Caulobacter sp. FWC2: one gene and its partner. The protein of the gene in region 2 interacts with the protein of the main gene of each other region in a pairwise test. Links are inferred from orthologs where the notes say so. Each region holds a gene or a part of one and is shown on either strand. Other genes may lie near its edges.

The links.
Region 1: the proteins of CSW62_RS09120 (region 2) and CSW62_RS05300 interact in binary tests that used the Escherichia coli proteins (3 or more experiments, as listed by UniProt). The link is inferred for Caulobacter sp. FWC2 from one-to-one orthologs.

What each region holds. Positions count from the first base shown.
Region 1 is NZ_PEBF01000001.1:1,096,496-1,110,420, reverse strand. Bases 7,465-10,311 are described here. They hold CSW62_RS05300 (methionine ABC transporter ATP-binding protein), read right to left. Parts: upstream 9,476-10,311; coding sequence 8,453-9,475; downstream 7,465-8,452. Other genes in these bases: CSW62_RS05295 (prolyl oligopeptidase family serine peptidase), read right to left, coding at 9,605-10,311; CSW62_RS05305 (methionine ABC transporter permease), read right to left, coding at 7,797-8,456; CSW62_RS05310 (hypothetical protein), read right to left, coding at 7,465-7,786. Outside these bases: CSW62_RS05345 (SDR family NAD(P)-dependent oxidoreductase), read left to right, coding at 1-517; CSW62_RS05340 (TorF family putative porin), read left to right, coding at 764-1,456; CSW62_RS05335 (CynX/NimT family MFS transporter), read right to left, coding at 1,542-2,813; CSW62_RS05330 (TonB-dependent siderophore receptor), read right to left, coding at 2,858-5,275; CSW62_RS05325 (GntR family transcriptional regulator), read right to left, coding at 5,408-6,133; CSW62_RS05320 (MetQ/NlpA family ABC transporter substrate-binding protein), read right to left, coding at 6,227-7,042; CSW62_RS05315 (hypothetical protein), read left to right, coding at 7,182-7,430; more of CSW62_RS05310, read right to left, coding at 7,439-7,464; more of CSW62_RS05295, read right to left, coding at 10,312-12,061; CSW62_RS05290 (amidohydrolase family protein), read right to left, coding at 12,370-13,662; CSW62_RS05285 (cytochrome c oxidase assembly protein), read left to right, coding at 13,826-13,925. UniProt on the Escherichia coli protein: Part of the ABC transporter complex MetNIQ involved in methionine import. Responsible for energy coupling to the transport system. It has also been shown to be involved in formyl-L-methionine transport.
Region 2 is NZ_PEBF01000001.1:1,860,075-1,874,152, reverse strand. The notes cover bases 2,129-5,128. They hold CSW62_RS09120 (Gfo/Idh/MocA family protein), read right to left. Parts: upstream 4,235-5,128; coding sequence 3,023-4,234; downstream 2,129-3,022. Other genes in these bases: CSW62_RS09115 (SMP-30/gluconolactonase/LRE family protein), read right to left, coding at 4,141-5,128; CSW62_RS09125 (uracil-DNA glycosylase), read left to right, coding at 2,349-3,026; CSW62_RS09130 (NYN domain-containing protein), read left to right, coding at 2,129-2,347. In the rest of the region: CSW62_RS09140 (M13 family metallopeptidase), read right to left, coding at 1-1,120; folK (2-amino-4-hydroxy-6-hydroxymethyldihydropteridine diphosphokinase), read right to left, coding at 1,214-1,702; more of CSW62_RS09130, read left to right, coding at 1,751-2,128; more of CSW62_RS09115, read right to left, coding at 5,129-5,175; glycerol kinase GlpK, read right to left, coding at 5,245-6,735; CSW62_RS09105 (DUF2336 domain-containing protein), read left to right, coding at 6,897-7,985; CSW62_RS09100 (NAD kinase), read left to right, coding at 8,042-8,824; CSW62_RS09095 (Hpt domain-containing protein), read left to right, coding at 8,929-9,414; CSW62_RS09090 (D-arabinono-1,4-lactone oxidase), read right to left, coding at 9,419-10,822; CSW62_RS09085 (cytochrome c5 family protein), read right to left, coding at 10,836-11,189; bifunctional methylenetetrahydrofolate dehydrogenase/methenyltetrahydrofolate cyclohydrolase FolD, read right to left, coding at 11,189-12,082; CSW62_RS09075 (aldehyde dehydrogenase family protein), read left to right, coding at 12,179-13,702; CSW62_RS09065 (YaiI/YqxD family protein), read left to right, coding at 13,876-14,078. UniProt on the Escherichia coli protein: Hydratase involved in the degradation of sialic acids. Catalyzes the reversible conversion of the dehydrated form of N-acetylneuraminate (Neu5Ac), 2,7-anhydro-N-acetylneuraminate (2,7-AN), to Neu5Ac.

The DNA of each region.
Region 1 (13,925 bases), 770 kb from region 2 along the record:
CATGACCAAGTTCGCGCCGAACCACGCCGACCTCGACGCGGTCAACGCCGAGGACTTCCTGAAGCTCTATTCGGTCAATGTGGTGGGGGCCTTCCAGATGGTCCGCGCCGCCCGCGCCCTGCTCGAGGCCGCCCCGGCCCCGGGCGCGGTGGTCAACACCGCCTCGATCGCCGGCGTGGTCGGCAACGGCTCTTCGGTGCCCTACGCCGCCTCGAAGGGCGCGATGACGACCATGACCCTGTCGCTGGCCAGGGCCCTGGGCCCGCGCATCCGGGTCAACGCGGTCAATCCGGGCTTCATCGACACGCCCTGGTTCAAGAACATGCCCGATGAGTCGCTGGAGCGCCTGCGGGCCGGCGCCGCGGCGGCCACGCCCCTGAAGGTCGCCTCGACGGCCGAGGACATCGCCGGAGCCGCCGTGTTCTTGGCGAGCCCCGCTTCTCGGCACGTTACGGGCGAGACGCTGCTGGTCGACGCGGGTCTGCACCTGGGCGGCGCAAGTCTTTCAATGCGGTAAAGACACAGGACAAGTCGGAACTGCTTTTTGAGCACCTGTGACTTCCATACGCCAATTCTGAAGCAAAAGCGTCACACCGCGCTCAAACTTTGAGCTTTGGGCGCCGATCTTGCTGGCGCTTCGAGTCCCTCGGTTGCAACAAAGCATACGCCCTCAACTAATCCTTGGGGACGCAAGCGCTTGCAGGCGCGCGTCGGGGTTCCGGGTCCACAGCCCGGGGGAACGACACAGATAAGGGGATAGAAAATGAAAACCATGAAGATCGCGCTCGTCGCGGCCGCCGCCACCGTCGCCCTCTCGGGCGCCGCCATGGCCCAAGAATTGAAGCTCTCGCCGAACATCGCCTTCACCAGCGACTACGTCTTCCGCGGCATCAGCCAGACCCAGGAAGATCCCGCCATCCAAGGCGGCCTGGATCTGACCTACGGCACGTTCTACGCCGGCGTCTGGGGCTCGAACGTCGACTTCGGCGTGAAGGATCCGGACCTGGAAGTCGACATCTATGCCGGCGTGAAGCCGACCCTGGGCGACACCTCGTTCGACTTCGGCGTGCTGTACTACGGCTACCGCAAGGACAAGAACGGTGCGCCGGGCGCCAACAGCTACACCGAGCTGAAGGCCGCCGCCTCGCACACCTTCGGTCCGGCGACCCTGGGCGCCGCCGTCTACTACTCGCCGGAATGGCCGGGCAAGGGTGGCGACGCGACCTACGTCGAAGGTAACGCCGCCCTGCCGCTGACCAAGCGCTTCACCGTCTCGGGCGCCGTCGGTCACCAGGAAATCGAGAACTACACCAGCTACAACACCTGGAATGTCGGCGTCGGCTACCTGGTCGGTGAAAACCTGACCGTCGACGTGCGCTACCACGATACCGACGAACATGGCCTCGGCAAGATCTATGACAGCCGCGTGGCCGTCAGCCTGAAGGCCGCGTTCTAAGCTCGCTCGAGCTTAGAGACGAAAAGACGAAGCCGCCCCGGTTCGCCGGGGCGGCTTTTTCTTGGTCTGCCAGGTTCTTTGTCGGTCAGGCCGGCGCCTTGGGCGGCCGCATGGTCAGGACGGCGACGAACACCACCGCCGTCACCGCCGCGAACAGTTCGAAGGTCGGCGAGAAGCTCCCCAGCCGGTCACGCATCGCGCCGGCGATGAACGGCCCCGCCGCCGAGACCGCGCCGACCAGGCAGGTCAGGGAGAACAGCTCCAGGTTCGACTGGCGGCCGTAATAGTTCAGCAGCAGCACGGTCACGGCCAGGACGGTCAGGCCAAAGCCCACGCCCGTGCCGATGGCGTAGAGCAGCATCAGGGCTGGGCTCGCGGCCTTGGCCAAGGCCAGCAGGCCGACGACCAGCATCCCTTGGGCGAAGATCAGCAGCCAGCGCGGATCGACCCGGTCGCCCAGCGCGCCACCGGCCAGGCGGGCCAGTGTCTGCATCAGCGATTCCAGGCTCAGCATCTTGGCGGCGATCGCCGCCGCAGTGACCGAGGCCACGCCCGCAGCGACGCCCAGTTCCGTCAGATGGGTCACCGAGACGCTGGCCACGGTCACGCCCACCAGCAGATGGCTGAAATAGGCGGCGACCAGAATGTAGAACTGCGGCGTGCGCAGGGCCTGGGGCACGGTCCACTCGTACGGGGTGCGGTAGACGCGGGCGTTGGCCGGCGCCTCGCGGGCCTCCTGCTCGACTTCCAGATCGACCTCGTGCGCGGCGTCGCTCAGCCACTTGGAGCCGCCGACCATCAGGGCGCAGACCAGGCCGACGACGGCGGCCAGCACCGCCTGAACGATCCAATAGGCCCGCCAGTCATTGCCGCTCATGCCCATCAGGGTCAGGGTCATCCACGGCCCGGCCACGCCGCCCAGCGAGCCGAAGGTGAAATAGACGCCGAACGGCAGGGCGCGCTTGCGAAACAGCGACGACAGCACGTGGGTGCCGGGAATAAGGGCCGCCATCTGGAAGCCGACGCCGCACGCCGCCGCGCCGACATAATAGCTCAGCAGGCTCTCGGAATTGGCCAAGCCCAGGAACCCGGCCGCCAGCACCGCCGCGCCTAGCAGCAGCGTGCCGCGCACGCCGATTCGGCGGATCAGGATCGCCGGCAGCCACGAAGAGGCGCCGGTGAAGACGCCCAGCACCGCGAAGCCCAGGAAGGCCTCGGTGAAGCTCCACTTCAACTCGCCGATCATGGCCGGCAGCACGACGCCCAGCGAGCCGTAGGTCGAGGCGGTGATCAGGAACAGCAGCAGGCTGAACGCCGCAAGCAGCAGCCACGGGCGGAAGCGGTCGTCAGAGGCCACTCGCCCGCCTCGCGGGAGAGCTTCAGACAAAGGTGTCGTCACGATCAGAACGTCCGCTTCAGGGTGGCGCGCCACTCCCTCCCCTTGCCCGGCAAGGCGCCGAGGTTGGCGTAGGTGTCGGCGTCGGGGGTAAAATAGAACTTGTTGAGCAGGTTATCGATGTTGACCGACAGGGTGTACGGCCCACGGTTCACGAAAGCTGAAGCGTTGACCAGGGAATAGGACGGATAGCGCACGGCGTTCTGCACCGTGCCCGCCGTGCGACTGACATGGCTGACGCCAACCGTCGCCCCGGCCTGCCCCCAGTCATAGCCCTTGCTCGTGTAGGTCCCATACAGGCTGACCACCGACTTCGGGATCAGGGTGTAGGCGTAGTCGCCGCTTCTCCCGGGCAGTCCGGCGAAGCTCCACACGACGTAGGAGCCGCCATAGCCCTGGGCCCCAGGGACGCCCGCCGTATAGGCCGGGATGTACTGGAACGAAGCGTCCGGACCCTTGATGGTCGTGCGCTGGCTGTTGCCGGCGAAGGTGAAGGACAGATGCTCCGACGCCAGCCAGCGAACCTCGACCTCGACGCCCTTGGCGCGCGTGCCCTGCACCACGGGCGGAGCAATGGCGCCGGTCACCTGGGTGCGGTTCTGCCTGTAGGCGGCGACCGAGCCGATCAGCGTCCCGCGCAGCAGCTGGAACTTCACGCCGGCCTCGGTCAGGTCCGAGCGCGACAGCCACGAGCCGTCGGCCACGAAGTTCGGCGCGACGTCGCCCGCCTGGCTCATCTCCAGCGCCGCGGCCTTGGCGTAGCTGACATAGGGCATCAGCCCGATCGGCAGCCTGTAGGTCAGGCTGGCGTTCCAGGTCGCCTTGTTCCGGTCGTCGGCCTGCTTGCCGGCGATGACGTAGCTGAGAACGCCGGTGTCCTGGCTCCCGACGCTGTAGTGGTCCCAGCGGCCGCCCAGCACCAGGTTGAAACGCCCGGCCTCGATGTCGGAGGTGAAGAAGACACCGGTCTGCTTCCAGGTCGAACGGTTGTCGTTCTCCCATTGCAGGCCGACATTGCCAGGCTCGATGTCGAACGGGCTGTCGATGGTGTCGGTCGGCGTGGCGCCGAAGCTGATGTCGCGGCGGTCCAGAGCGATCAGGCCGCTGTTGAAGCTCTCCCGGCGGCGGCCCTCGAACCAGCGGTGCGCGCCGCCGACCAGGGTGCGGGCGTGGACGGCGCCGACATCGGTCGGGAAGGCGGAGGTCAGGCGGATCTCGCTGACCTTGGCGTCGGTGGTGGCCGGGTAGCCGTAGGAGACGAAGCGGCGGTTCTCCAGGCGATCGTGGAACAGCTGCAGCTTGATCGAGCGGTCCTCGCCCAGGTCCTTGGCCAGATCGAAATAGAGCGTCTGGGTGTTGGTCTTCGAGAAGTCGGCCGCGCTGATATAGACCGTCCGGCGATCCAGCTTCGTCATGCCGACGCCGGTGTCCAGGGTGTGGGCCGCGTCGGTGCTGGGGAAGCCGTAGTAGGGGATGTAGAGCGCGCTGGCGTAAGGGTAGGAGCCCACCTCGTTGGGGGTCAGCTTGCCGTTGCGGTCGGCGTCGACCAGCGAGGTGTCGCGGCCGGTGATGTAGGTCCGGTTGTCGATCAGGTCCTGGGTCAGGCGGTTCCAGCCGGGCGTCTGCACGTCGCCGGACGAGTGGAACACCATGCCGCCCAGCGCCGTGCTCCAGCCGTTTCCGAGATCGAAGTCGGACGAGACCTCCAGGATCTGTCGGCGCGGATAGATGCCCTTGTAGTAGCTGTGGCTGTCCTCGGCCTCGCCATAGACATGGACGCCGCCCTCTACCGCGCCCAGGTTCACCGGCGCGCCGAACTGGCCGGTGATCAGCTTCTTGTTGTAGCTGCCGACCGTGGCGGTGATCTCGCCTTCCGGCTCGGCCAGGAAGCGGCCCTCATCGCGGGCGGACTTGGGGATGAAGTTCACGAGGCCGCCAACCTTGCCGGCGCCATAGACCGGGGTTGGCGGTCCGCGCAGGATCTCGATGCGCGAGGCCCCGCCGATCGGGGTCGAATAGGTCCCGCGGTTCTCCACGCGCTTGAAGCCGCGGAAGTAGTTCTCGGCCAGGGTGCCCCGAATGTTGAGCGACCCGGGGACGCCGTAGAAGCTGGCGGTATGGGTCCCCGGCGAGACCTTGGTGACGCCGTCCAGGGTCAGCACCCCGTAGCGCTCCAGGGTCACGTCGCTGACCAGGCTGGCCGAACGCGGCGTCTCGATCAGCGGCTTGGCGACGCCGAACACGGTGGTGCTTGGCTGTTTCTCCAGCAGGCCCGCCTTGTCGCGCGCCACAATGATCACCGCATCGACCTGATCGGCCAACTGGTCTTCCGCATGCGCCGCCAAGGCAGTCATGCTCGAAAGAGCCAAGACGCTGGCGGACAGTAGAGCGCTTCTGGACGACATCGGAGTTTCGGCCTTCACGCCGCGAGGCGGAAAGGCCCTGCGGTCAAGGTCCGATATCTGGGTATGTCTTGATCTTGGTCAAAAGGTCTTCTGACATTTCAGTTAGGATTGCGAAGGCGCTGTGGCAGGAAAGACGCAGGTTTGATGGGGCTAGGCCGCGCCTACGTGCGGTCGCGTCTGCGCCTCGGGCTGAACGTTCAGGATCCGCAGCATGGCGTTGCGCGAGGCCTCGGCGTCGCCGCCGGCGATGACGCGGGCGACCAAACGGTGTTCCTCGATCTCGTCCAGCAGTTCCTGCTCGGTGGCGCCGTTGAACGAGAACACCCAGAAACGGGCGGCCTTGTGCTGCAGCGGGATCAGGATCCGGGCCAGGGCCAGGTTGCCAGAGGCGCGGGCGACCAAAGCGTGGAAACGCAGGTCCATGGCCACCAGCGCCGGCAGGTCGCAGGTCCTGGCGGCCGCCTCGCCCTCGGCGAAAACCTCGTACATCGCCTGGGCCTCGGCCTTGGAGGCGTGCTTGGCGGCCAAGCTGGCGCAGTGCGGCTCGATCAGCACCCGGGCCTCATCTCCCTGGCGCAGCTCGACCAGGTCCAGCGGCGCGACTGTGGTGCCCGAGCGGGCCCGGCGGATCACCAGACCCTCCAGGGCCAGGCGGCCAAGAGCGTCGCGCACCCCGGCCAGGCCGGTGTCGTAGTGCGCGGCCAGCGACTGCTCGTCCAGCCGCGATCCGGCCGGCAGCGCGCCCAGGATCAGGTCCAGCAGGATCCGCTCATAGACCTTGGTCTTCTGCAGGTCCGGCGACCAATCCTCGAGTCCCGAGGAGTTGGCGACGTCCAGCACCAGGGTGCGAGCGGCGTTGAGCGAAGGCGAGGCCATGGGCGATCCGTGAGCGGCGGTCGCTGATAGGTAGTGTGAAATGTCAGACATTTCTAGTCACGTCCGCCCCCGCAAAGCGGGGCGGTGGACTAGCTAGAACGCCGGCACCACCGCGCCGTTGTACTTGGTCGCCAGAAACGCCTTCACGTCCGGCGAGGTCAGGGCGGCGGCCAGCTTCTTGACGCGCGGGTCGTCCTTGTTGTCCGGACGACCGACAAGATAGTTCACATACGGGCTGGTCTTGTCCTCGGCGATCAGCGCGTCCTTGGACGGGTTCAGCTTGGCGTCCAGGGCGTAGTTGGTGTTGATCACCGCCAGGTCGACTTGATTGAGGATACGCGGCAGGGCCGGCGCCTCCAGCTCCTTGAACTTCAGGTTCTTCGGGTTGCTGGTGATGTCCTTCAGCGTCGACAGGTCGCTGGCGTTCTTCAGGCCGATCACGCCGTTCTTGGCCAGCAGGATCAAGGCCCGAGCCTCGGTGCTGGCGTCGTTGGGAATGGCCACGGTCGCGCCGTTCGGGACCTCGGCGATCGACTTCCACTTGGACGAATAGGCCCCGATCGGCTCGACGTGCACGCCGGTGATCGTCACCAGGTTCGTGCCCTTCTCGCGATTGAACTCGTTCAGATAGGGCAGCGTCTGGAAGTAGTTCACGTCGATGCGCTTCTCGGCCACCTGCGTGTTGGGCTGGACGTAGTCGTTGAACACCTTGATCTCGAGGTTCAGCCCTTCGGCGGCCAGCTTCGGCTTGATGAACTCCAGCACCTCGGCGTGCGGGATCGCGGTGGCGGCCACGGTCAGGGTGTTCGGCGCGCTGGCCTTGGGCTCCTTCGGACCGCAGGCAGCGAGGGCCATGGCGGCGAGGCCGAGAACGAGGAAAGCGCGGCGGGCGGCCATGAACGGCTCCATAAATCGATCTGACAGGTAGGCTTTTGCCCGCTCAGCCGTGTTGGAGGAAATCAGATTTCCTGAGGGTGCGTCGAGCGCTTACGAAGCCGCCGCCTGGAGTTTGCTTGACCCCGCCTCCAAACAGGCCGCTTGAGTGGGGATGGCCAAAGAAACCGTCCACATCGTCCAAGCCTACATCGCCGGGCGCGGCAAGGGCCTGAAGGCCGAGCAGCAGATCGGCTGCAAGACGGCGGAAGAGGCGCGCCGCAAGGCCGAGCGCCTGGCCCCGCTGCGCGAAGGCGTCGTCGCCTTCTCGGCCAGCGCCGACGTCGAGCTGGGCGACTACGACGAGAACCCGGACATCCTGTTCAAGGCCGGCCGCCTGCCGCACCCCTTCGACCAGGCTTAGTACCAGATCTAGTCCTCGTCGTTGGCGGGCTCCGGCACGTCCGGCTCGCCGTGGACAACCCAGTTGGCCACGAAGTCGGGCGACTCGCCGGCCAGGGTGGTGACGCCGGCTTCGGCCGCCGCGATGGCCGAGGTCTGCGGCGGCAGGGTGTAGGTGTCGCCGTCGTGCTCGCCCAGCAGGTCCAGCACGATGCCCTCGTCCTCGGTGGCGTCGATGACCACACCGAAGAACTGCTGGCGCTCGGCCACCTCGCCGTCCTCGTCGAGAAAAGTCAGGTTCATCAGCAGGGTCTTGCCCAGCATGCTCTTGGCGAAGGCGGCGTCCCAGTGGAGGTCGGTGTCGGTATCGTCGGTCATCTCTTGAAGCCTACTTGTGCGAAACGCGGCGCACCACCGCATCGCCGATCATCTGCAGCACCTGGACCAGCACCAGCATCAGCACGACGGTGACGATCATCACGTCGGTCTGGAAACGCTGATAGCCGAAGCGGATCGCCAGGTCGCCCAAGCCGCCCGCGCCGACCACGCCGGCCATGGCGGTGTAGGAGACCAGGGCCACGGCGGTGACGGTCCCGGCGGCGACCAAGCCCGGCAAGGCCTCGGGCAGCAGCGCGCCAAGCACCACCTGACGCCGCTTGGCGCCCATGGCGAAGCTGGCCTCGATCACGCCCTTGTCGACCTCGCGCAGGGCCGTCTCCACCAGCCGCGCGAAGAAGGGCGCCGCGCCCACCACCAGCGGCGGGATAGCGCCGGCCACGCCCAGCGACGTGCCCACCAGGGCCACGGTCAGCGGGATCATCACGATCAGCAGGATCACGAACGGCACCGAGCGCAGCACGTTGACCAGCAGCGACAGCAAGCCGTTGGCGACCTTGTTCTCCAGCATCTGGCCCTTGCCGGTCAGGAACAGGATCACCCCCAGCGGCAGGCCCAGCGCGATGGTCAGCACCAGCGAACCGCCCAGCATGGACAGAGTGTCGACGGTCGCCTGGCCGATCTCGGGCCAGTCGATATTCGAGGCGCTCATCGGGCGGTCTCCCCGGAAAGTTCATCCACGCGCACGCCCGCCGCCTGGAACTGGGCGATGGCCGCGGCGACGTCGCCGCCGGTCAGGACCAGGGTCAGCTGGCCATAGGGCGTCTCGCGCAGGCGGTGAATGCGTCCCCCCAGGATCGAATAGTCGACGCCGGTGGTCCGTGCGACCTCGCCCAGCACCGGCCTGTAGGTCGCCTCGCCCCGGAAGGTCAGGCGCACCACGCGGCCATCGACGCCGGCGGCGGCCGTCACTTCACCATCCGCCTCGCGCACGAAACGGCGGGCGGTGTCGCTGGCCGGATGCAGGAACACCTGCTCGACAGCGCCCTCCTCCACGACCCGTCCGGCTTCGAGCACGGCGACGCGGTCGCAGACGCGGCGGACCACGTCCATCTCGTGGGTGATCAGCACGATGGTCAGGCCCAGCTCGCGGTTCAGGCCCGAGATCAGGTCGAGGATCTGTTCGGTGGTCTCTGGGTCGAGGGCGCTTGTGGCCTCATCACACAGCAGGACCTTGGGGTTGGTGGCCAGCGCCCGGGCGATGCCGACGCGCTGCTTCTGGCCGCCCGAAAGCTGGGCGGGGAACTTGTTCGCGTGGGCGGTCAGGCCGACGCGCTCCAGCAGCTCGGCCGTTCGCGCCTTGACCTCGCTGGCCGGACGGCCAGCCAGCCTCAAAGGAAAACTGACGTTCTGAGCCACCGTCTTGCCCGACAGCAGGTTGAAGTGCTGGAAGATCATCCCGACCCGGCGGCGCAGGGCGCGCAGGCCCTCGACGCCCAGGGCCGCGACGTCATCGCCGTCGACCACGACCTTGCCGCCGGTCGGCGTCTCCAGGCCGTTGATCAGCCGGATCAAAGTCGACTTGCCCGCGCCCGAGGCGCCGATCACGCCGAACACCTCGCCGGCCTGCACCGACAGCGAGACCTGACTTAAGGCGGCGTGGCCGCTGGCGGCGCCCTTGGCGCCGCCTTGGGCGGAATAGATCTTGGAAACGGCCTCGAAGGCGATCACGGGCGCAGGGGTCCTTTGGAAGCGGGGCTGGGTGATCGCTCACGCGGCCGGAAGGGTCAAGCAAACGTAAGAAGGGCGAGCGCTCCTTGAAGACCGCCCGCCCCTCCGACATTCACCCCTTGATCCGAACTACTTCGCGCGCGGCGGAGCGTTCTTCACGTACTTGTCCATCCACTGGGACATCTCCCACAGGGTATGGCCGGTGGATTCCCGCGCGCGATAGCCGTGGGCTTCGTTGGGCAGAGTGACGTAGCGGACCGTCGCACCGGCCCCCTTCAACGCGGCGTAGAAACGCTCGCTCTGGATCGGGAAGGTGCCGGAGTTGTCGTCCGCCTCGCCGTGGATCAGCAGGATCGGGTCCTTGATCGCCGTGGCGTAGGTGAACGGGCTCATCTTCGTATAGGTGTCGGTCGCATCCCAGTAGGTGCGCTGCTCGGCCTGGAAGCCAAACGGCGTCAGGGTGCGGTTGTAGGCGCCCGAGCGCGCGATGCCGGCCCGGAACAGGCGGGTGTGCGCCAGCAGGTTGGCGGTCATGAACGCGCCGTAGCTGTGGCCGCCGACGGCGATCTTGTCACGATCCGCCACGCCCAGCGCCACCACGGCGTCCACGGCCGCCTTGGCGTCGGCGGTCAGTTGCTCGACATAGGTGTCGTTCGGCTCGGCCCCGTTCTGGCCGATGATCGGGAACGAGGGGTTGTCGAGGATCGCGTAGCCCTGGGTCAGCAGGAACAGGTGGCTGATGCCTGCCGGACGGGTGAAGCGGTTTCCCTCGTCCACCGTCTGGCCGGCGACGGCCGCATCGGTGAACTCGGCCGGATAGGCCCACATCAACAGCGGCAGCGGGCCATCCTTGGCCTTGTCATAGCCGGCCGGCAGATAGAGCACGCCCGACAGGGTCACGCCGTCGGCGCGCTTGTAGGTGATGGTCTGCTTGGTCACGCCGGCGAACTGCGGGGCGCGGTCCGGGAAGCTCGTCAGCGCCTTGGCCTTGGCGCCCTTGGCCACGGCATGGATGTAGTAGTTCGGCTGGTCCTTGGCGCTTTCGCGACGGGTGATCACCGACTTGCCGGCCTCGTCGGCCATGGCCACGGGGACCTCGTAGTATGGACCTTCGGCCTGCCACAACTTGGTGGTCTTGCCGTCGGCCAGCTCCATGCGGCCGACGAACGGGAACTCGCCCTTGGCCGACGCGCCCGCGCCGGTGACGAACACCGCCTTGCCATCTGGCGTGAAGTGCAGGACGTCCTCGCCCTGGGCGTTGCGGCGGCTGACGGCCTGGCCCGGGTCGTTGTAGCGGTCCTGGTAGTTGCGCTCGAGGATCACGCGGCCCGAACCGGGCTTGGACGGATCGATGGCGATGAGCTTCTGGTTGCGGGTCTGCCACCACCGGCTAGTCAGCAGGGCGAAGTCGCTCTTGCCCCAGTCGATGCCGCGATAGCGCTGCTCGAGGTCGATGATCTTGGTCGGGGCGGCGCTGAACGGCGCGGCCAGCGAGAACACGCTGTCGTGGATCGTCACCTTCTTGCGCGGGTCGCCGCCGTCCTGGGCCTCGGCCCAGACCAGGGTGGCCGGGGCGTCGGCGCGCCAGCTGACCGAGCGCACGCCCGTCGACACCGCGTCGAAGGCCGGCGGCAAGGTGTCGGCCAGCGGCCGGTCGACCAGGGTCTTCACCGGCTGGCCGTCAATGGTCGAGACCGCGATCTCGGTCGGGAACTGGCCCGCCGGCACCAGATAGCTGTACGGCCGCTTCAGGCGGTTGGTCAGGATGTACTTGCCGTCCGGCGAGATCGAGGCGCTGGAAATCACGCCTGGCTTGCCGATCGCCGTGGCCTTGCCGTCGGCCAGGTCGTAGCGGGTCAGCTGCGAGGTGAAGTAGTAGTCGAACAGGGCCTCGTCATGGGCGTTGGCCAGCAGGTCCTGATAGGTGCGGATCGCGGCGGTGCGCCCCTTGGACTCCTGGACCGTCGGACCGGTCGGCGTGACGGTCTGGACCGGAGCGGCGCCGCGGCCGGTGAGGATGGTCTGGACCACCAGGCCCGAGCCGTCCGGCAGCCAGTCATAGCCGGAGCCGAACACGGCGTTGACGACCGGTTCGGTGACCTTGCGAGCGGCGGCGGTCTTCACGTCGACAACCCACAGCTCCAGGCCGGCCTTGGCGTCCAGCACGAAGGCCATCTTCGAGCTGTCCGGCGACCAGCTGGGCGACAGGAAACGGGCGCCGGCGGGCAGGCTCACGGCGCGGACCTTGCCCGTCGCCACGTCCTCGAACGACAGGCTGTTCAGCCACATGGCGCGCGCCTCGATCGGGCCGTTGGTGCGCGGATTGATGCGGCTGCCGCCCAGGCGCAGGATCGGCTCGGAGACGGCGGCGATGGAGGGCAGGTTCTCGCGGCCCAGCAGGGCCAGGGTCTTGCGGTCCGAGCTGACGCTCACGCCAGGGGTCGGTGCGGCGTCCAGGATCTGGGCGATCGGCGCGGGCGGGGTCTGGTAGCCATCGGCCGACCAGGCCGCGCCGACGGACAGCGCCGAAAAGGCGACCGAGGCGGCCAGCGCGATCGCGCGGCGCCGGAAGGAAGTCTGGAACATGCAGGGGCCCCTCACTTGAGGCGCGGCGTTGAACCGGCGCGCCGAACGGGAGGCATGATTATGCACCCCATAGCGGAAAGGGAACCGAATTTAGTCACAATTTCGCGGCAAGCACCGAGATCGCGCACCATTTTTTGCGCAAGTCGGCGGAATTCGGTTTCTTGACCGCAACATCGTGTCGGTCGGGAAACCTCGGCTTTCGGCCTAACCTGACGGTCCTTCTGGTCGCAGCGCTGCGGAAAGCCGGGACCGCCGCAAGCTCAGCGCTTCCGGCGGCCCCGCATAGCCTCTGAAGGAGGCTTAGGGCCCTACGGCTGCTTCACCACCGCGCCGCCCTTCATCACGAACACCGGCTTTTCCAGCGTCGTCACGTCGGCCAGCGGGTCACCCGCCACCGCGATGATGTCGCCCCAGCGGCCGACGGCGACCTGGCCGACGTCCTTGGTCTGGCCCAGCGCCTCGGCGGCGGTGATCGTCGCCGACTGGATGGCCTGCAGCGGCGTCGCGCCATAGCGGATCATGACCGCGAACTGCTTGGCGTTGTCGCCGTGCGGATAGACCCCGGCGTCGGTGCCGTAGACCATCTTCACCCCGGCCTTCAGAGCCTTCTTGAAGTTCTGCCGCTGGATCTCGCCGATGTCGCGGTCCTTGCGCAGGTTATCCTCCAGCACGCCGTTCTTCTTGCCCTCGGCCTGGGTGTAGTCGGTGTTGTAGATGTCCATCGAGAAGTAGGTCCCGTGCTGGACCGCCAGCTTGATGCCTTCGTCGTCGACCAGGCTGGCGTGCTCGATGGTGTCGATGCCGGCCTTGATCGCCTCGCGGATGCCCGCCGCGCCGTGAGCGTGGGCGGCGACCTTGATGCCGGCCATGTGGGCCTCGTCGGCCACGGCGTGCATCTCGTCATAGGTCAGTTGCTGCTGGCCCGGCTCGTCGCCGCGCGAGAACACCCCGCCCGTCGCGCAGATCTTGATCACCTGGGCGCCGTACTTCTTCAGCGTCCGGACCGCCTTGCGCGCCTCGTCTGGGCTGTCGATGTTGTAGGGGCCCTTCTCGTCCATCGACGGCGGGAAGAAGGTCGAGTCGCAGTGGCCGCCAGTCGCCCCGATCGCCCAGGTCGCCGTGACGATGCGCGGCCCGATCACGTAGCCGCCATCGATCGCCTCGCGAAGACCCACGTCGTCGAAGTCGGCTGAGCCGACATTGCGGATGGTCGTGAAGCCCGCCTCCAGCGTCTTCCTGGCGTTGGCGACCTGCACCACGCTCCAGAACCGGTCGCTGTATTCCAGGCTGTTATAGCCGCCGATCTCGGCCAGGCCGTCGATGTGGGTGTGCATGTCGATCAGGCCCGGCAGCAGGGTCGCGCCCGGCAGGTCGACGACCTTGGCGCCGGCGGGAACCGCGTCGCCCTTCTTGCCGATGCTGGTGATGCGGCCGTCGGTGACGATCACCAGCGGATTGTCGACATACTTGCCGCTGGCCACGTCCAGCAGCCGCGCGGCGCTGACCGCCTCGACCTGGGCGGCGCTCGCCGTTCCCGCCGCCAGAACGCCCACCGCCCCGATACCCGCGGCAAGAGCCGCAGCCTTGATCCCCACATGCATGTCGTTCTCGTCCCCGTCACAAACTTGAGCCGGTGACGCTAGCACCCGGGCGCGCGGTGTCGAGGCTTCGGTGATGGCGGGGCCCGGTTCAGGCTTGGCCGCCGCTTGGGAACGTCGCCGCCCGCTAGGGATTTGCAAGCTGGAACGCCACCGGAACCGACATATGTCCAACGCCGATCGCCTCTGGTCGCCCTATTGCGGCGCGGGTCCCATCCCGGCCGAGCTATGGACGCGGTGGAACCTCGACCCGGTGGCGTTGACGC
Region 2 (14,078 bases):
AGAGCTTGCCGACCGCCTCGCCGAGCACGGCGTTGGTCGAGCCGACGGCCCGCTTCCAGCGCGGCGACAGCTGCGGCGTGCCCTGCAGGCCCTGGCCGTAGAAAGCGAAGCGCTCGTCGACGAAGGCCTTGGGCAGGACGTTGCTGTAGTGGTCCATCAGGTGGAAGGTGAGGTAGTCCTTCCAGGTCTCCAGCGAGACGCCGGCGACGGCCTTCCCCAGGCCCGTGACCATGGTCGGATGCCAGACGATGAAGCGCGGCTGGCTCGACAGCTTGGCGGCGGCGAAGAAGGCCGTCCAGTCCAGGCCAGGGGCCTTGGCCGCGAAGTCGGCCGGGGTCCAGCTGTTGTTGGCCTTCTGGACGTCGGCGCTGTCGGCGCGCGTGCCCGAGGCCTGGGCCAGCTGGGTCTCCAGCGCCACGATCGCCTTGGCCTTGGCCGCCGCGTTGGCGACGCCGCCCAGGGTCAGGATCTTCTCGACATGGGCCAGGTACTTGGCGCGCGCCTCGACCATCGAGGCCTTGTCGGAGACGTAGTATTCGCGGTCGGGCATACCGAGGCCGCCCTGCAACAGGAACGGCGCGTACTTGCTGGTGTCGTCGAACGACGGCGAGACCCACAGCCCCAGCACGTTGTCGGTATAGAAGTCGGTGGCGTTCAGGGCGTCGACGTCGGCGCGGATATTGCCGCCCAGCACCTTGGCCAGCTGCGTCTTGTCCTTGATGGCGGCGATGCGGGCCAGGTCGGCCTTCAGCGGCGTCAGGCCCTTGGTCTCGATGCCGGCCTCGTCCATGTAGCTGGCGTAGTAGTCGCCGACCTTCTTGCCGTCGCCGGCCCCGCCCTTGGCGGCGTCCTGGATCAGGTCGACCGTGCGCTTGTTGGCCTCATCGACCATCACCGCGGTGATGCCGTAGCTGCTGCGGTCGGCCGGGATCGGGTGGGCCTTGACCCACCTGTCGTTGGCGTAGGTCCAGAAGTCGTCGCCCGGCTTGATGGATTTCTCGATCGAGGTCAGGTCGACGCCGCTCCTGGCCGCCATTTGGGCCTGGGCGAAGGCGGCGGGCGCGGCGGTCAGCAGCGCGCACGCGGCGGCGCAGGCGAGCAGCGAACGGGTCAGGGTCATGTGCGTGGTCCAGATGAGCGTGCGGGACGCTTTGCAGGGAATGGGGCGCCGAAATTTGGCCGGACTATGGGCGCCGCTTCATCCGACCGGAAATTAAACCTTGGCAATGGAGCGCGCGTCGCGACCGACGCTGGCGTTTGCCGCCAGCCGGAAGGCCGGCTCGCCGTTGACGGGGTGGACCCAGGCCGAGGCCAGCTCGGCCAGCGGCCCCATCACGAACAACCGATCGTGGGCGCGCGGGTGCGGCAAGACCAGGTCGCCATCCAGCACCGTCCGGCCATGGGCGATGAGATCAAGATCCAGGGTGCGCGGCGCGTTGGCCTCGCCCCTCGCCCTTCCGAAGCGCGCCTCGATCGTGTGAAGCGCCGCCAGGGTCTCGACGGGCGACAGGTCGGTGGTCACGAGGGCCACGCCGTTCAGATATTCGGGACCGGCGGGGTCGGGCCACGCCGCCGAGCTCCACCAGGTCGAGCGGGTCGTCAGAGTCAGTCCCACGTCCGGCAGAGCCGTCAGGGCAGCTTCCAACAGCGCCTCGCGACTCGTATAGGGTCCGGGCAGATTGCTGCCGAGCGCCACGATCACGGCCTCGTCCAAGTCATTTCGAGCGACCTGATTTTTCAAGGGATTACCGTGACCTTCTATCCGACCGACCGTCTGGCCCTGTTCATCGACGGCGCCAATCTCTATTCCGCCGCCAAGTCCCTGGGCTTCGACATCGACTACCGCAAGCTGCTCGACGAGTTCAAAAAGCGCGGCGTCCTGATCCGGGCCTACTACTATACCGCGATCGCTGAAAACGACGATTATTCGCCGATCCGCCCCCTCGTGGACTGGCTGGACTACAACGGCTTCACCCTGGTGACCAAGCCCGCCCGCGAGTTCACCGACAGCCAGGGCCGCAAGCGCTGGCGCGGCGACATGGACATCGAGATCGCCGTCGACATGCTGCAGATCGCCGAGACCGCCGACCACCTGGTGTTGTTCTCCGGCGACGGGGACTTCCGCGCCGTGGTCGAGGCCGTCCAGCGCAAGGGCCGCCGCGTCACCGTGGTCTCGACCATGAAGAGCCAGCCGCCGATGACCAGCGACGATCTGCGCCGTCAGGCCGACAACTTCGTCGACCTCGCCGATCTCGGGAACATCATCGGCCGCCCGCAGCGCGTCCAGCCACGCCCGGCGGCAGACACCCGCACCCTGGCCGAACGTGAAGCCGACGACGAGTATTGAGATGAGCCAGACCTCCAACATCGTCGGCGAAGTCGTGCCCAACCCCGCCGAGCCGCCGCGCGACTGCCCGCTGTGCCCGCGCCTCGTGGCCTATCGCCGCGAGAACCAGGCGCTCTATCCGGACTGGTTCAACGGCCCCGCCCCCTCGTTCGGCGACAAGGACGCGCGCCTGCTGGTCGCGGGCCTGGCCCCTGGCCGCAAGGGCGCCAACCGCACGGGCCGGCCGTTCACCGGCGACTATGCCGGGACGCTGCTCTACGACACGATGATCAAGTTCGGCTTCGCCACCGGCAAGTTCGAGGCGCGGCCCGATGACTCGCTGCGGCTGGTCGGCGCGGCGGTGACCAACGCCGTCCGCTGCGCCCCGCCCGGCAACAAGCCCGAAACGTCCGAAGAGAACAACTGCCGCCCGTTCCTCACCGCGCGGCTGGAGATGTTCCCGAACCTGAAGGCCATCGTCACCCTGGGCGACGTCTCGCGGCGCAATGTGCTGAAGGCCCTGGGCCTCAAGGCCTCGGCGGGGGTTCCCGGCCACGGCTCGGAGTTCCAGGCTGGCCCCTATCGGATCTTCAACAGCTACCACTGCTCGCGCCTGAACACGAACACCGGCCGCCTGACCACGCCGATGTTCGAGGACCTGTTCGCGCGGGTTAAGGCCTATCTGGACGAAACCGCTTAAACCTTCACCGTCCGCCCTTCGCGCGCCGCGCGGTAGATGGCCTCGATCAGGCGCATGTCCTTGAGGCCCTCCTCGCCGGGGACGATCGGCTCGCGGTCGGTGAGGATGCACTCGGACAGGTGGTCCAGCTGGGCCGAGAACTGGTTCTTCGGCTGGGCTGCCGGCTCGCGCGGGGCGGTCTGGCCGTTCAGTTGCGCCCGCATCGTCTGGCCCTGATAGCTGGTGGCCGGCTCCAGCTCGACCCAGCCCTTGGGTCCGCTGACGCGGTAGTGGTTGAAGTTGGTGCTGTAGGTGGAAAAGCAGTTGGCCACCGCGCCGGAGGGGAACAGCAGCTGGAAGCTGATGATGTCTTCCACCTCCTTGAAGCGGATATCGGCGTGGTCGGTGGACTCCATGGCGTTGACGGCCACGGGCTCCTCGCCGGTCAGGTAGCGGGCGGCGTTCAGGCTGTAGATGCCGATGTCCATCAGGCTGCCGCCGCCGGACAGCGCCCGCTTCAGCCGCCATTGCTCCGGGTTACCGATCGTGAAGCCGTGGTCGGTCGTCACCGTCCGCACCGGCCCGAAGGCCCCGTCACGTGAAAGCTTGATCGCCTCGATATTGTGGGCCTGGAAGCGGCTGCGATAGCCGATCATCAGCTTGCGGCCGGCCTTCTTGCAGGCGGCGATCATCGCCTCGGCGTCGGCCGAGGTGGTCGCCATCGGCTTCTCGCACATCACGTGCTTGCCGGCCTTTGCGGCCCGCTCGGTGAACACCCGGTGCAGGCTGTTGGGCGTGATGACGTAGACGATGTCGACGTCCGGATTGTCGGCGATCCTGTCGAAGGTCTCGTAGCTGTAGCGGTGGCTTTCCGGGATGCCGTACTGCTCGCCGAACGTCTTCAGCTTTTCGGGCGTGCCGCTGACCAGGGCCACCAGCTTGGAGTGCTCACACTCGGCGAAGTGGGGCATGATGATCTTGGTGGCGTAGTAGCCCAGGCCCAGGATCGCGTAGCCCAGCTTGCGGCCGGGCTCTGCTGCCCTTGCCTCAAGAGAGGGGGCGCTCAGGGGCAGCGTGGCGGCGAGACCAGCCGCCAGGAATGTCCGCTTGCTGATCTCGTCCATGCTTCTCTCTCCTACCAGGCCAGGCCAGACGTCTTGGTCCGCACCCGCGCCACGATGTGATTGGAGGTCAGGAACAGCGTCTTGCCGTCCTCGCCGAACGCGCAGTTGGCGGCCGGCCCGCCGGTCTCGATGACGCCCAGCAGCTTGGCCTCCGGCGTCAGGATCATGATCCCGCCCGGCCCGCTGGCGAACAGGTTGCCCTTGGCGTCGACCTTCATGCCGTCGGGAAGCCCGGGCCCGCCGGCCTTCAGCAGTTCCGCAGCGTCGAAGAACACCTTTGACGACTTGGGCAGGCCGTCCGCGCCAAGATCATAGGCCATGATCACCGGCCGCTTGGGGTCCGAGATCGAGACGTAGAGCCGCTTGCCATCCGGCGACAGGCCCACGCCGTTGGGGAATGACAGCGTGTCGTCGACCAGCGCCACCTCGCCATTGGGACGCAGCAGGTAGACGCCGTTGAACGCCAGTTCCTTGGCCGGCGAGGCGTCGCCGCCGTCCAGGCCGTAGGGCGGATCGGTGAAGTAGAGCGAGCCCTTCAGCGGCCCGTCGCGGACCTCGACCAGGTCGTTGGGGCTGTTGAACTTCTTGCCCTTGTAGACGCTGGCCAGAACCGTCTTCTTCTTGGTCGCCAGGTCGACCTTGGCCAGGCCGCGATTGCCGCAGTCGGCGATGACCAGGTCCCCGGCCAGGGTGATGATCGCGCCGTTCGAGCCGGCCTCGCGGAAGATCTTGGTCGGCGGGCCGTCATAGCCCGAGGGCTTGAGGAACTCGGTCTTCCCGGTCTTGGGCGTCCAGCGGTACATGACGTTGCCGGGCACATCCGAGAACAGCAGGGACTTGCTTTCCCAGTGCCAGGCCGGCCCCTCGGCCCAGGTGATCCCATCGGCGATCTGCTCGATCGGCGCATGGGCGTCGAGGATGGCGTCCAGCGCCGGCGAGAGGCGGCGGATCTTGCCGATCTTCGGATAGGCCGGCGAAGCGGCCAGGGCCTGTCCGCCAGCGATCAGGGCGGCTCCGGCGCCCAGTACGGCGCGACGGGTGGTCATGGCGATCTCCGCTTCTTCTTTGTCAGAGGGTTATGAGGCGACGTCGATGTTACCGCAACCAAGGTTCAACTAAAGTCGCACACGCGGCACCGCATCCAGCCAACGCGCGTAGGCGGCCTCGCGCTCGTGGTCCTTGATCGACGGCGACAGGGTTTCGGCGGCGGGACTGGCCTCGGCCGCTTCCTCGACCGAGGCATAGAGCCCCGCGCCCACCCCGGCGAACAACGCCGCGCCCAGGGCCGTGGTCTCCTGGTAGCTGGCGCGGCGCACCGACATTCCGGTCAGGTCGGCCAGTCGCTGCGAGAACCAGACGCTCTTGGACATGCCGCCGTCGATGCGTAGCTGCGCGGCTTCCCCGAAAGCCGAGGGCGCGTCGGCGCGCATGGCTTCGATCAGGTCGCGGCTCTGCAAGGCGCACGCGTCGAAGGTCGCTGCGGCGATCTCCGGCAAGCCGGCGTCGCGGGTCAGGCCGAAGATGCCGCCCCGCGCCTTGGCGTCCCACCAGGGCGCGCCCAGGCCGGTGAAGGCCGGCACCACCACGACGCCGTGGTCGGCCTTGGCCGCCCGGGCCAGCGCCTCGGCCGCGCGCGGGCCGCCCGTGACGCCCAGCCCCTCGCCCAGCCACTGGATCGCCGCCCCGGCCACGAAGATCGAGCCTTCCAGGGCGTAGGTCGTCTTGCCGCCGACCCGCGCCGCCACGGTGGTCAGCAGGCGCGAGCGCGAGATCGGACGCGCCTCGCCCGTGTTGATCAGCATGAAGCAGCCGGTGCCGTAGGTGGCCTTCATCTGGCCTGGCGCGACGCAGCCCTGCCCCATAAGCGCCGCCTGCTGGTCGCCGGCCACGCCGCGGATCGGAACGGGGCGCCCCAGCAACTCGGTGCTCGTCTCTCCATAGTCGTCGACACAGTCCAGCACCCTGGGAAGCAGCGGCGCGGGGACCTTGAACAGGTCCAGCATCTCGGCCGACCAGTCCTGGGCGGCGATGTCGAACAACAGGGTGCGCGAGGCGTTGGTGGCGTCGGTGGCGTGCACCGCCCCGCCCGTCAGCCGCCAGATCACCCAGCAGTCCATGGTGCCGCACAGCAAGCCGCCCGCCTCGGCCCGAGCCCGCGCGCCGGGAACCCTGTCGAGGATCCAGGCGATCTTGGTGGCCGAAAAGTAGGGATCCAGCAGCAGGCCCGTGACCTCGGTGACGCGCGGCTCGTGGCCCGCCGTCTTCAGCGTGGCGCAGACCTCGGCCGTGCGGCGGTCCTGCCAGACGACGGCCGGATGGATCGGACGGCCCGTGGCGCGGTCCCAGACCACCACCGTCTCGCGCTGGTTGGTGATGCCGATGGCGGCGATGGCGTCCGCCCTGCCCGAGGTTTCGGCCACCTCACGCAGCACCGCCACGCAGGCGGCGTAGATCTCCTCGGCGTCATGCTCGACCCAGCCGTCGTGCGGATAGCTCTGGCGCAGCGGACGCGAGGCCTCACCCAGGGATTGGCCCGCGCGGTCGAACAGGATGGCCCGGGTGCTGGTCGTGCCCTGGTCCAGGGCCAGGATCAGGTCTTGAGTCACATATCCTCCGCTTGCGCTCGCGACATCTCGACGCGCAAGGACGCATCGGTGTTCTTGGCCTGTTTAAGCATGTTTTCATTTGGGGGCCGCAAGGTCATCCTGATCGGGTCTTCCGGATTCGAAGGAGGCGGGCCATCCAAGCCGTCGAGATAGCATCGCTCATGAAGCTGGCCCGCAGTCGCGAGCCTGGCGATCGTGAACGTTTGCTCACCGGGATCATCGATCTCTGCGAGGCCGGCCAGGCCAGCGGCGAGCCGACCGACCCCGACGTCCAGGCCCTGCTCAATTCCATCTTCATGACCCTGGTGGTCGAGGCCGAGCGCGACATTCGCCACCGGCTGTCCGAACGCCTGGCCGACGCCGACTGGGCGCCCTCGGCCCTGATCAACATCATGGCGCTGGACGAGATCGACATCGCCCGCCCGATCATCGCCCGCAGCCCGGTGCTGCAGGATCACGACCTGATCCGCCTGCTGGTCCAGGCGACGCTGGAGCATCAGATCGAGATCGCCCGCCGCCCGCACCTGCAGGCGCAGGTGGTCGAGGCGATCATCAGCCGCGACGAACCGGCCGTACTGACCGCCCTGGCCTCGAACGACACCGCCCAGATCTCGCCCGACGCCATGGGCCGGCTGGTGAATCGCTCGCGCGAGGTTGTCGCCCTGCGCTCGCCCCTGGCCCGGCATCCGAAGCTTTCCACCGATCTGGCCGAGCAGCTCTATCTGCTGGTCGGCCGCGCGCTGCGCGACGCCCTGACGGCGCGTTTCCAGCTGGATCCGTCCAAGATGCAGGCCGCCGTCCACGACGCCCTGCACGCGGCCCATCGCGGCGACGCCAATAGCGAGGCGATCGGCCCGGTCGAGCTCGACGAGGACCGCGAGGAGATGGAGCGCTCGCTGATCGAGAAGCTCGATTCCGCCGGCCAGCTGCGTCCAGGCTACCTGCTGCGCGTGCTGCGCGAAGGCCGGCTGCAGCTGTTCGTCATGGCCCTGGCGCGCCTGGGCAAGTTCGAGCCTGTGCAGATCCGCCGCGCCATAGACAGCGGCCGTCCCGAGCTGCTGGCCTTGGCCTGCTCGGCCGTGGGCATCGACCGCAGCGTCTTCCCGACGATCCTGGAGCATGTCCGCCAGCTGAACGGCGGCCGTCCGGGCGGCGGCGATGAGGGCGTACGCCGCGCCGCCAGCGCCTTTGGCCCCTTCACGCCGGATATCGCCGGCATGGCTTTCCGCCAGGCCGTCGGCCAGGCCTGATCCGACGGCCTCATCGGTCGTTTGACAAGCCGGTAGGCTTCCCGCCACTTGGCCGCATGTACCAAGCGCAACCCTTCGTGACTCGCCTGTCCTTCAAGGCCAGCGACCGACCCGAAGCCCAGGAAGCGCGGGAACGGCTGATGGCCCGCTATGGCGATGTCGGCGACCAGAACGCCCAGGTCATCGTGGCGCTGGGCGGCGACGGTTTCATGCTGGAGACCCTGCACGAGGCGATCGCCAGCCAGACGCCGATCTACGGCATGAACCGCGGCTCGGTCGGATTCCTGATGAACGAATATTCGGAGGACGGCCTGCTGGAGCGGATCAACGCCGCCGAACGCGCCGTCATCCATCCGCTGGCCATGGTCGCCATCGATTCGAATCGGAAGCAGCACCGAGCCTTGGCCATCAACGAGGTCTCGCTCCTGCGCCAGACGCGCCAGACCGCCAAGCTGCGCATCTCGATCGACGGCAAGGTGCGGATGGGCGAACTGGTCTGCGACGGCGCCCTGCTGGCCACCCCGGCCGGATCGACGGCCTACAATCTCTCGGCCCACGGCCCGATCATCCCGATCGATGGCCGGGTCCTGGCCCTGACGCCCATCAGCGCCTTCCGTCCCCGCCGCTGGCGCGGCGCCCTGCTGCCGCAGTCCTCGCGGGTCACTTTCGAGATCCTGGAAGCCGACAAGCGCCCGGTCAGCGCCGTGGCCGACAACTTCGAGGTTCGCGACGTGCTGGAGGTGCACATCTCCGAAGATCGCGGCACTTCTCTATCGATGCTTTTCGACGCCGGCCGCAGCCTCGAGGAAAGAGTTCTGGCCGAGCAGTTCTCTGCCTAAGTCTGGTACGTGAGACGTTGGGTCGCAGAAAGCGGCGTCTCATCTAATATTAACGCCTGCTATGTTAGCCGTTACCCAACGATCCGCCGCTGGGGGAGGCGCCCGTGACGAACAAGACCGCTGAAGTGATCCAGGTGCCGAACATGCTCAAGCTCAAGGTGGGCGGGCGTGGCGGCATCGACATGGCGGCCATCGCCAAGGCCGAGGCGGCTCTGAAGAGCCTGTCCGGCAACTTCGCCCAATGGCTGAACGACGAGATCGTCAAGCTGGAGGCCGCTCGCCAGGACGTCCGCACCGCGGGCCTCAACGCCCAGACGGTCGAGACCCTCTATCTGCGCGCCCACGACCTGAAGGGCTTGGGCGCCACCTACGAATTCCCGCTGATCACCCGTCTGGCCGCCTCGCTCTGCAAGCTGATCGATGATCCGGACACCCGCCTGTCGGCGCCGATGTTCCTGGTCGACGCCCACATCGACGCGATCAAGGCCTGCGTGCGCGACGACATCAAGGTCGACACGCACCCGGTCGGCAAGGCGCTGGTCACCGAGCTGGAAACCCGCGTCACCGAGTATCTGGGCAGCGCGGCGTAGTCGCTCAAAGGCCGAACAGGCCCTTCAGGTAGGGATTGAGCATACGGCCGTCCGGATCCAATTCCTGCCGGACCGCCAGGAAATCCTTCCAGCGCGGATAGATCGCCTCCAGCTGGCCGCCGTTCAGCGTGTGCAGCTTGCCCCAGTGCGGGCGGCCGTCGTAGCGGCGGAAGATCGGCTCGATCAAGGTGTACAGGAACGTGAAGTCGTCGCGGTAATAGGCGTGCACCGCCACCGAGCCGCGCGGCCCGCCCTGGAACGGCGACAGCCAGGCGTCATCCGGCGCGATGCGGCGCACCTCGATCGGAAAGAAGACGTCCGGGCGCTCCTTCTCGATGGCGCCAACCACCTCCTCCAGCGCCTTCAATTGGTTCTCAACGGGAAGGTGGAACTCCATCTCGTTGAAGCGCACGGGGCGCTCGGTCGACAGCAGCTTCCAGCCCTCGTCGACCGCCGTCTCCGGCTTGGCCGTCGATAGCAGCGCGTGGGCGGCGGCCTTGCGTAGCGGCGTGGCGAACCCCAGCAGGTTGCGTAGTCCCCGCAGCGCCTGCAGGAACTCGGTGTCCTGGTCCGGGCCGCGCGGTTCGGCCGGATCGTCGGTCTCGTCGTGGCTGATATTGGCCGCCAATCCCGTGAACGGCACGGCGTAGAACTCGAAGTTGCGGTGCTGGGCCCAGCGTTCGTCGGCCTTGGCGAGGGCCTCCTCGAACGGCTCCAGCCAGACGCGGCGGCGCAGGCGCCGGTTGGCGCTGGTCTTGATCCGAACCTGGGTGATGACGCCCAGCGCGCCCAGCGAGACGCGCGCGGCCTGGAACACCTCGGGGTTCTTGGTCGCGTCGGCGTCGATGACCTTGCCCGAGGGCGTGACCAGCCGCAGGCCCGTGACGCTGCCGTGCATGGCCTGGATCCTGGCGCCCGTGCCATGAGTGGCCGTGCCCAGCGCGCCGCCCAGCGACTGCTTGTTGATGTCCGGCAGGTTGGGCAGCGCCCGGCCCTTCTCGGCCAGCATGGGACCCAGGGCGCCCAGCCGCGTGCCGGTGCGGACGATCGCCTCGTCACCTTCCCAGCCGACGATCCCGGAGATCGCATCCAGCGAGATCAGCGTGCCGTTGGTGGGCGCCAGGGCGGTAAAGGAGTGTCCCGCGCCGACGGGGCGGATCGGGGCCTGGGCGACCTTCAGCGCGGTGGCCAGCTCGTCCTCGTCCTTGGGCGCCAGGCGGGCGGCGGGATAGGCGTGCTGGACGCCGGACCAGTTGCGCCACAGCAGCTTGCCCTGGGCGTCGACCGAGGGCGGCGACGGCGGTTCCGGCTTGTCTCCGGTGGCGACCTTATAGGCGGCGACACCGCCGCCTGCGACTACCGCCGCGCCCGTCCCGCCCGCGATCAGGGCTCCGCGCCTGGAGATCATGGCTTCCCCGCCTCTATTTCGCGGAGTCTTCGCGCCCCGCCATGAATCGTATGAGGGCCTGGAAATCGGCCGGGGTGCAAGTCGCGCACTGACCGGTCGCCGGCATGGCGTTGTAGCCCTGAATGGCGTGGTCCAGCAGCATCGCCTCGCCCTGCTTCCAGCGCGGGTCCCAGGCGGCGCGGTCGTGGACCAGAGGCGCGCCCGTGCCCGGGATGGCGTGGCAGGCGTGGCAGGAGGTCTCGTACAGGCCCGACAGGCGCGCGTCGGCCGGGCGCAAGGCCAGGGCCTGCTCTGGTGTCGGCGGCGGCGGTGTCTTGGCCCCGCAAGCCGACAGGATCAGGGCGGCGGCGACCAACGCCACCCGCATCAGGCGATCCCCGACAGGCGCTTCGCCGCGGTCACGGTGTTGGCCAGCAGGCACGCGATGGTCATGGGCCCAACGCCCCCGGGGACCGGCGTGATCGCGCCGGCGACCTCACGAACCTCGTCGAAGGCGACGTCGCCGACGAGCCGGGTCTTGCCGGCCGCGGCGGTTTCAGGATCGCGGGCCGGGAAGCGGCTGATGCCGACGTCGATCACCACCGCGCCCGGCTTAACCCAATCGGCCTTGACCATCTCGGCCCGGCCGACGGCGGCGACGACGATGTCGGCCTGGCGAACGATCGACGGCAGGTCCTTGGAGCGCGAGTGGGCGATGGTCACGGTGCAGTCGGCGGCCAGCAGCAGTTGGGCCATCGGCTTGCCCATCAGGTTCGAGCGGCCGATGACCACGGCGGTCTTGCCCGAGAGATCCCCGATCACGTCCTTCAGCAGCATCATGCAGCCGGTCGGCGTGCAGGGCGCCAGGGCCGGCAGGCCGCTGGCCAGGCGGCCGGCATTGGTCACGGTCAGGCCGTCGACGTCCTTGTCCGGCGACAGGGCCGCCACGACGTCCATCTGGCTGATGTGGGCCGGCACCGGGAACTGGACCAGCACGCCGTGAATCTTCGGATCGGCGTTGAGCCTGGCGACCACGGCCAGCAGGTCGTCCTGCGAGGTGTTGGCCGGCAGGCGGTGGGTCTCGGAATACATGCCGGCGGCCTCGGTCTGCTCGCCCTTGTTGCGGACATAGACCTGGCTGGCGGGATCTTCGCCAACCAGCACCACGGCCAGACCTGGCGTCAGCCCGTGCTGGGCCTTCAGCTGCGCGACCTCTACGGCGATCTTCGCCCGCAGATCCGCCGCGAAGGCCTTGCCGTCGATGAGTTTGCCCTGCGCCATGGTGCTTCTCCTGCCTGGCCCGTCCCTAAACGCTGGCGGCGAGACTCGCAATGTCGAGGGGTTGACCCAGGTTCGGCCCCGGCGTGTGCTCAGGCCATGACCCAGTCTTTTCCGACTCCCGCCGCCCATGCCCGCGAACTGCTGGCCAGGCTCGGCGTGCCAGCCCTGCCCGCCGACGCCGGTCACGCGGCGCGCAGCCCGATCGACGGCCAGGTCCTGACCCAGGTCACCTTCGACGACGCCCGCGAGATCGGGGCCAAGGTCTCGGCGGCCTGCCGCGCCTTCGCCGCCTGGCGCGTCGTCCCCGCCCCGCGTCGCGGCGAGCTGGTCCGGCTGTTCGGTGAGGAACTGCGCGCCGCCAAGGCGGACCTTGCCGCCCTGGTCACCCTGGAAGCCGGCAAGATCGCCTCAGAGGCGGCCGGCGAGGTCCAGGAGATGATCGACATCTGCGACTTCGCCGTGGGCCTGTCGCGCCAGCTGCACGGCCTAACCATCGCTTCGGAGCGTCCCGGCCACGCCATGCGCGAGACCTGGCATCCGCTGGGTCCGGTGGCGGTGATCAGCGCCTTCAACTTCCCGGTCGCCGTCTGGGCGTGGAACGCCTGCCTGGCCCTGGTCTGCGGCGATCCGGTGATCTGGAAACCGTCCGAGAAGACGCCGCTGACCGCGCTCGCCACCCACGCCATCCTGCAGCGCGCCCTGGCCCGGTTCGAGGACGCCCCCGACGGTCTCTGCGCCGTCATCCAGGGCGGCCGCGACGCCGGCGAGCGCCTGGCCCGCGACCCGCGCATCGCCCTGGTCAGCGCCACCGGCTCGACCCGCATGGGCCGCGCCGTGGCCCCGATGGTGGCCGAGCGGTTCGGCCGCTCGATCCTGGAGCTGGGCGGCAACAACGCCATGATCGTCACGCCTTCGGCCGACCTGTCGCTGGCCCTGCGCGCCATCGTCTTCTCGGCGGCGGGCACGGCGGGCCAGCGCTGCACGTCCCTGCGTCGCCTGATCGTCCACGAGAGCCTGGTCGACAAGGTCGCCGACGCGGTCGAGACCGCCTTCCAGCGCCTGCCGGTCGGCGATCCGCGCCAGCCTGCGACGCTGCTCGGCCCGCTGATCGACAAGGCCGCCTATGACGCCTTCGTCGAAGCCATGAACCAGGTCCGCGCCGAGGGCGGGACCATCGCCGGCGGCGAGCGCCTGCTGATCGATGAGCACCCGGACGCCTACTATGTCCGCCCGGCCCTGGCGCGCCTGCCGGCCGCGACCGCCTGCATGCAGCGCGAGACCTTCGCCCCGCTGCTGCACGTCGTGCCCTATGGGGATTTCGACGAAGCCATCGCGATCCAGAACGACGTCCCCCAGGGGCTGTCGTCCTGCGTCATGACCAACGACGTCCGCGAGGCCGAGGGCTTCCTGTCGGCCGCCGGCAGCGACTGCGGCATCGCCAACGTCAATATCGGTCCGTCCGGCGCCGAGATCGGCGGCGCGTTCGGCGGCGAGAAGGAGACCGGCGGTGGTCGCGAGAGCGGCTCGGACAGCTGGAAGCAGTACATGCGCCGGCAGACGGCGACGGTGAACTACTCCGGCGCCCTGCCGCTGGCCCAGGGGGTGCGGTTCGATCTTTAGCGCGCCCTTGCCGTCCGCCCTCGCAGACGGCATAAGCCCTCACCTCGGGTCACAGGCCCATGCCGGCGTAGCACAGCGGTAGTGCAGCGGTTTTGTAAACCGAAGGTCGGGAGTTCGATCCTCTCCGCCGGCACCAGTTTCCTCAGGTCTTTCTTCTCTTCAGGCCCCGCGCGATGACCGCCATCCTCTTCATCGACGCCGACGCCTGCCCCGTGAAGGACGAGGCCTACAAGGTCGCCGCTCGCCACGGCTTCAAGACCTTCGTGGTGTCCAACAGCTGGATTCGCGTGCCGCTGACGCCGGTCATCGAGCAGATCGTGGTCGACGCCGGTCCGGACGTCGCCGACGACTGGATCGCCGAGCGCTGCGGCCCGGG